DNA from 3 places in the Nonomuraea sp. NPDC050202 genome. Region 3 is predicted to be linked to each of the others. Evidence: predicted binding sites of a transcription regulator. Region 3 holds the regulator's gene; each other region holds the start of a gene.
What was found. The regulator HrcA, encoded in region 3, represses chaperone genes, less so after heat shock. The targets are predictions, from matches to a motif close to TTGGCACTCTCNNNNNGAGAGTGCCAA.

Region 1 (2,265 bases), on a different contig from region 3:
GGACGGACTCCATCCGCTCGGGGTCGGTCACCATGTAGGCCGACAGGTAACCCTTGTCGAACTGCATGCCCTCGGTGAACTCGAGCTCCATGCCCATGGCGTTGGACTCTTCGACGGTGAGCACACCGTCCTTGCCCACCTTGTCGAACGCCTCGGCGATCAGGCCGCCGATCTGGGCGTCCTGCGCGGAGATCGTCGCGACGTTGGCGATCTCCTTCTTGTCGCCGACCTCGCGGGCGCTGGCCAGCAGCTTGTCGCTGACGGCCTTGGCGGCCTTGTCGATGCCGCGCTTGAGCGACAGCGGCGAGGCGCCGGCCGCCACGTTGCGCAGGCCCTCGCGGACCATGGCCTGGGCCAGGACGGTCGCGGTGGTGGTGCCGTCGCCCGCGATGTCGTTGGTCTTGGTGGCAACTTCCTTGGCGAGCTGGGCGCCGAGGTTCTCGTAGCGCTCTTCCAGCTCGATCTCACGAGCGATGGTCACACCGTCGTTCGTGATCGTCGGCGCACCGAACTTCTTGTCGATGACGACATTGCGGCCACGCGGGCCGAGGGTAACCTTCACGGCGTCCGCGAGGGCGTTCACGCCGCGCTCGAGCGCGCGGCGGGCGTCCTCGTCGAACTCCAGGATCTTCGCCATTGCTGAAAGTCCTCTCCTGGCGTCGAAAGCCCCGGCCGCCCTCTAGAGCGCCCGGGGCTCGACACAACCGGCCTACTTCTCGATGATCGCGAGAACGTCGCGGGCGGAGAGCACGAGGTACTCCTCGCCGCCGTACTTGACCTCGGTGCCGCCGTACTTGCTGTAGAGGACGATGTCGCCCTCGGAGACGTCGAGCGGAATCCGCTTGTCGCCGTCCTCGTCCCAGTTGCCCGGGCCCACCGCGAGGACCTTGCCCTCCTGCGGCTTCTCCTTGGCGGTGTCAGGGATGACCAGGCCGGAAGCGGTGGTCTGCTCGGCCTCAAGCGGCTGGACCACGATGCGGTCGCCGAGCGGCTTAACGGGAACCTTGGTGGCGGTCGTCACGATCGGACCTCCCCTTCAGATTTGAATGATCTAGAAGAGGCGACCAGCGGGGCCTGCCGTCGCGGGTGTCAGACCTGCCTCGTCGCACGTTGGCACTCTCAAGGGGAGAGTGCCAACAGGAAACATATGCAAGAGGGGCTTGACAGTCAACACGAACGCGTCTGCTGAGAGCGATCAGACCCGCTTCGCGGGCATGCCGGGCCGCTCCAGTCTCCCACGTGCGCGAACGTCCCGGCCGCCACCGCGCCGCCACCACGCCGTGCCCGCGCCGCCCGCAGGCGTGGTCCGCTCCGGCGTGGCGCTAACGTCTGGTGACGTGGACCTCGACGCCTTCACCGAGTTGCTGACCCCGCGCGGCAGGCGCGCGCTGGCGGAGGCCGAGGAACTGGCGGGCGCCGACCCGGTGGTCGCCGCCACCACGTTGCGCAGGACGTACGACGCGGCGCTCACCTCCGCGGCGCTCACCCAGGCCGGGCTCAGGGAGCGGGCCAGGGCCAAGTTCGGCGCGGACGCCGGGCGGATGTTCTTCACGCCGCACGGCCTGGAGCAGTCCACGAGGGCGGAGGTCGCCGAGCACCGCGCCCGCCGCCTGCTCGCCCTGCACGGCGCGCGGGCACCCCGGGTCGTGGACGCCTGCTGCGGCGTCGGCGGCGACCTGCTCGCGCTGGCCCGCGCCGGCTGCACCGTGGCCGCCGTGGACACCGACCCGCTGACCGTCGCGGTGGCCAGGGCCAACGCCGAGGCGTTCGGGCTGGCCGGCCGGGCGACGGTGACCGTCGCGGACGCGGCGGACGTCCGGCCCGAGGACCACGACGTGCTGTTCGCCGACCCGGCCAGGCGGACGGGCCGGGGCCGGACGTTCGACCCCATGGCCTACTCGCCGCCCTGGCCCGTGGTGCTCGGCCTGATCTCCCGGGCACGCCTGGCCTGCCTCAAGGTCGCCCCCGGCATACCGTACGAGTTCATCCCCGAGGGCGCCGAGGCCGAGTGGATCTCGTACAAGGGCGAGGTCAAGGAGGCCACCCTGTGGACCGGGGCCCAGGACGGCGGGGGCAGGCGGGCGACCCTGCTGCCAGGCGGCCACACGCTGTCCGCCACCGGCGTGCGGGCTTCCGTCGGCGCGCCGGGCCGCTTCGTCTACGAGCCCGACGGCGCGGCCGTCCGCGCGCACCTGGTCGGCGAGGTGGCCGAGCTGGTCGGCGGCAGGCTGCTCGACCCGATGATCGCCTACGTCACGTCCGACG
Region 2 (2,265 bases), on a different contig from region 3:
TCGCCGTCGGGGAAGCAGGCGCCGCCGTCGGGGGCGGCGTGCCAGGTCAGGCCGGCGACCTTCTCCCCTGAGCGGGCCACGACCCGGCCGGTGAACCCTGGGGGCAGCGCCAAGCCGCCCGTGCCTGCCAGGCCGAGCGGACCGTACGGGCTGACGCCGCCCGGCACGAGCGGGCCCGTGCGGAGGAGAGTCTTGCGCGACATCGTGGGGCCTCCCTCTAGGTGCCACGCTAGTCGACCGCACCGACATGAATGGCAGGGACTCGCGACATCAAACTCTGCGCAAACCCCGACTGCCGTTCGCCGGGCGGTCCGTGCGCGGTGACGTTCCGTACAGCTGAGGGCGGTACGCGAACCGGCGACCTGCCACCTCGTGACGGCCGGTGACGGCGGGACCGGTCGCGATGAGGCACCGCCCGCCCGCCGGAAACGAGGGCCGGTGACGGCACCGTGGCGGAGGCGGACACGTCGGTGCCGGCGTGCCGGACTCCAGGCTCCAGGCTCCAGGGGGCCGACGTCACGGCCGTCAGACGCGATCCCGACATCGTGGCCGTCAGGCGCGACGCCGTCTTCGCGACGCTCATGACATGCGAGAGCCCGGGCTCGGGGCCCGGGCTCTCCTCGCGATGGGTCAGCGCTGCGCCTGGAACATCCAGTGCTGCTTGTCGATCTCCTGCGCCACGGCGATCAGCAGGTCCTGGGTGACGGGGTCGGCCTCGTCGGTGGCCCGGATGCGCTCGTACATGCGCTTGCTGATGCCGTCAAGGACGTCGGTGATCGTCGCCAGCACCTTCCCGTCCTCGATCCAGCCGCTCTCCGGCTGCTGGAGCCTGCTGGAGCGGGAGATCGTGGCGGCACGGCCGTCCGGGTTGACCCCGAGGGCGACGGCACGCTCGGCGATGGTGTCCATATGCGTTCTGGCCAGCGTGACGACCTCGTCGAGCTGGAGGTGGATAGAGCGGAAGTGGGTGCCGATGAGGTTCCAGTGTGCCTGCTTGGCGACCAGCGACAGGTCGATGAGGTCCACCAGGGCGCCCTGGAGGGCCTCCGCGACGGTGTTCCTGGCGTCGCCCGAGAGCGGGCCGGTGATGGTAGCCATGTCTACCTTCCTCCCCAGCGGTCGGAATTTACACATTTAGCAACAAAACCGCTCCGCCAGATCTTCCGCCGTCCGGCGTCGTTGACAGTGTAATAGTGACAGTGTCATCGTGGGTTCATGAGTGACACCTGGACGATCGGCGAGCTGGCCGAGCACGCGGCACGCGCCCTGCGCGCCGGCGCGCCGGCACCGCCCAACGGGCGGGTCCGCGACGTGCCGGGCGAGCGGCTGATCAGGTGGTACACGACGATCGGCCTGGTGGACCCGCCGCTCACGCGGCGCGGCCGGGTGGCCCGGTACGGGCGGCGGCACCTGCTGCAGCTCGTCGCCGTGAAGCGGCTGCAGGCGGCCGGCCGGTCGATCGCGGAGATCCAGGCGGCCCTGGCCGGAGCCACGGACCGGATGCTGGAGGCGGCGGCGCACCTGGAAGCCCCGCCCCCCGCGGACCTGGAGGCCCCGCCGCCCGCACACCACCCGGACGGCCACCCCGCGACGCACCACCCGGACCGCCACCCCGCGACGCACCACCCGGACGGCCACCCCGCGATGCGCCACCCGGACGGCCACCCTGCGACGCACCACCCGGACGGCCCTCCTGCGGCACACGGCCCGGACGGGCCGTCGGCGGCCGAGCATCCGGACGTGACCGGTCACGTGCCGGCGGCGGCCGACAGGGCGCGCGCGGGAGCGGCCGGTGGCGGCGAGGCGGCGCGCGACCGGTTCTGGGCCGAGCGGCCGGGCAGTGGCGCGGCGCACGGTCGCGAAGCAGCCCCCAGCACACCGGCACCCAGCACACCGGCGCCCGGCGCACGGGCACCCGAGCCTGGCGCACCACGGAGCGCGCGCCCGTCCCAGGACGCGCCCGCGCTGCGCCGCGAGCACCCCGCTCACGAGCCGGGCGCGATGCCCACCAGCGGCTTGGAGCCTGAGCCGGGCCCGATGCCCACCAGCGGCTCCGAGCCCGAGTCGGGCACGATGCCCGCCAGCGGCGCCGCCCCCGAGGCGGGAACTCTGCGGCCCGGCGGCCCGGCGAGGCCATCGGCCGTGCACCCCGTCGACGACCCGGCGGACGGGACCAGCGCGCCACCTGCTCGCGGTCCGTCCCGCGGGGCGGGCTCGGCCCCCACGGCGATGCGGGCCGGCGAGGGTCAGGGGCGTGTCGGGGCG
Region 3 (2,265 bases):
GGATGTGGGTGCCGTCCTCGACGCCCGCCGGGATGCGGACCTTGATCGTGCGGCGGGTGCGTACGCGGCCGTCGCCGGAGCACTCCTGGCAGGGGTGGCGGATGATCGTGCCGAAGCCCCCGCACTGCGGGCACGGGCGCGAGGTCATGACCTGGCCCAGGAACGAGCGGGTGACCTGGGAGATCTCGCCGCGCCCGTTGCACATGTCGCAGGTGTCGGGGTGGGTGCCCGGTGCGGCGCCGGCCCCGTGGCACACCTCGCACAGCACGGCCGTGTCGACGACCAGCTCTCGGGTGGTGCCGAACGCGGTCTCGCGCAGGTCGAGCTCCACCCGGATGGTGGCGTTGCGGCCCCTGCGGGCACGCGAGCGCGGCCCCCTGGCGCCGGCCGCGGTGCCGAAGAAGGCGTCCATGATGTCGCTGAACGGGAAGCCCGCGCCGAAGCCGCCGGCGCCCGCCGCCGCTCCCGCGCCACCGAACGGGTCGCCACCCAGGTCGTACATCTGGCGCTTGTTCGGGTCCGACAGCACCTCGTAGGCCTGCGTGATCTCCTTGAACCGCTCCTGGGTCTCAGGATCGGGGTTCACGTCGGGGTGCAGCTCGCGGGCGAGTCGGCGGTAGGCCTTCTTGATCTCATCCTGACTTGCGTCACGGCGCACCCCGAGGGTGGCGTAGTAGTCGCTGTTTGCCACTTATCGACCTCTTATGATGCAGCCAGGATCTGGCTGACGTAGCGTGCCACCGCGCGTACGGCGCCCATCGTCACGGGATAGTCCATCCTGGTGGGCCCCAGCACACCGAGCCGGGCCAGTTGGTTGTCGCCAGAACCGTATCCGGTCGCGACGATGGATGTCCCCCGCAGGTACGGGTTTTCCGAGCCGATGCGCACGGTGAGCGCGGACGGGGTGTCGTTGGTCGTCTCGCCGAGCAGCCGCATGAGCACCACCTGCTCCTCCAGCGCCTCCAGCACATCACGCAGGCCGGTGGTGAAGTCGGCGCCGGCGAGGTTGGCCGCGCCGGCGAACACGATCTTCTCGTCGTGCCGCTCGACCAGCGTCTCCAGCAGCACCGACAGGATCGTCGCCGCGGCGGGCCGGTCTTCCGGAGCCAGCCGCTCGGGCAGGTCGGCGACCAGCTCGGGCACGCTGCTCAGGCCGCAGCCGTCGAGGCAGGCGTTGAGCACGGCGCGCAGGTGCGCGATCCGCGTGTCGTCGATCGCCTCGGGCAGCTCGACCACGCGCTGCTCGACGCGACCGGTGTTGGTGATCAGCACGAACATGACCCGCCGGTCGTTCAGCGGGACCAGCTCGACGTGCCGGACGGTCGAACGGTTCAGCGTCGGATACTGCACGACCGCCACCTGCCTGGTCAGCTGCGCGAGCAGCCGGACCGTGCGGGTCACCACGTCGTCGAGGTCGACCGCGCCGGCCAGGAAGGTCTCGATCGCCCTGCGCTCGGCTCCCGAGAGCGGCTTGACCTGGGAGAGCCGGTCGACGAACAGGCGGTAGCCCTTGTCCGTCGGCACGCGGCCCGCGCTGGTGTGCGGCTGGGTGATGTAGCCCTCCTCCTCCAGCGCGGCCATGTCGTTCCTGACCGTCGCCGGGGAGACCTTCAGGTTGTGGCGCTCGGCAAGCGCCTTGGAGCCCACCGGTTCGTTGGTGGACACGTAGTCTTCGACAATGGCGCGGAGCACCGCCAGTTTCCGATCGTCGAGCACGTGCTCACCTCCTGCCTCTGTCCATATCAGGAACGCGAGGTCTAGCACTCTGTGTTCCCGAGTGCCAAGTGTACGGCTCTCGCCCACAAGGTGCGATAACACCGCGTCCCACATCCTGCTTCTAGCTTCTTGGAAGCGACAGGCCTCACACTTGCCCCTATGACCGACGATTCCCGGCCCCCGTCGTACGGCCCCCCGCCTGGGCAGGGTCCTTACCACGGTCAGCCACAGCGTCCTGACCAGTACGGCCCGCAGCCGGGATCGCAGCCGGGGTCGCAGCCGGGGTCACAGCCGGGTTCCGGCCAGGCGCCGCCACCTCCGTACTGGCAACCGCCGTCCGGACAGCCGCAGCCCGGGCCGGTCCCGCCGCAGTACGGTGAGGCCACCCAGTTCGGCCCGCCACCTCAGTACGGACAATACGGCCAACAAGCCCAATTTCCGCCACGAATCGACTCCAAAGCCATAAAGCCCAGCTTGTGGTGGCTCGCGGCTGTCTGGGGCGTGTTCCTGGCGTGCGGGGTGGCCGGGGCGCTCATGTTCACCGGCGGC

Region 1: groES (co-chaperone GroES) is a predicted target of HrcA. The motif match lies at 1,111-1,137, and genes of this name have one in related genera.
Region 2: AB0I79_RS01790 (DNA starvation/stationary phase protection protein) is a predicted target of HrcA. The motif match lies at 1,180-1,206, and genes of this name have one in related genera.

Annotation. Positions count from the first base shown of each region.
Region 1 is NZ_JBFALF010000025.1:57,774-60,038, reverse strand. It holds gene groL (chaperonin GroEL) at 1-637, opposite strand, end outside; gene groES (co-chaperone GroES) at 710-1,024, opposite strand; gene AB0I79_RS43720 (methyltransferase domain-containing protein) at 1,338-2,265, shown strand, end outside.
Region 2 is NZ_JBFALF010000001.1:343,476-345,740, reverse strand. It holds gene AB0I79_RS01795 (alkaline phosphatase PhoX) at 1-203, opposite strand, end outside; gene AB0I79_RS01790 (DNA starvation/stationary phase protection protein) at 631-1,098, opposite strand; gene AB0I79_RS01785 (MerR family transcriptional regulator) at 1,216-2,265, shown strand, end outside.
Region 3 is NZ_JBFALF010000003.1:375,699-377,963, reverse strand. It holds gene dnaJ (molecular chaperone DnaJ) at 1-691, opposite strand, end outside; gene hrcA (heat-inducible transcriptional repressor HrcA) at 703-1,716, opposite strand; gene AB0I79_RS11760 (hypothetical protein) at 2,191-2,265, shown strand, end outside.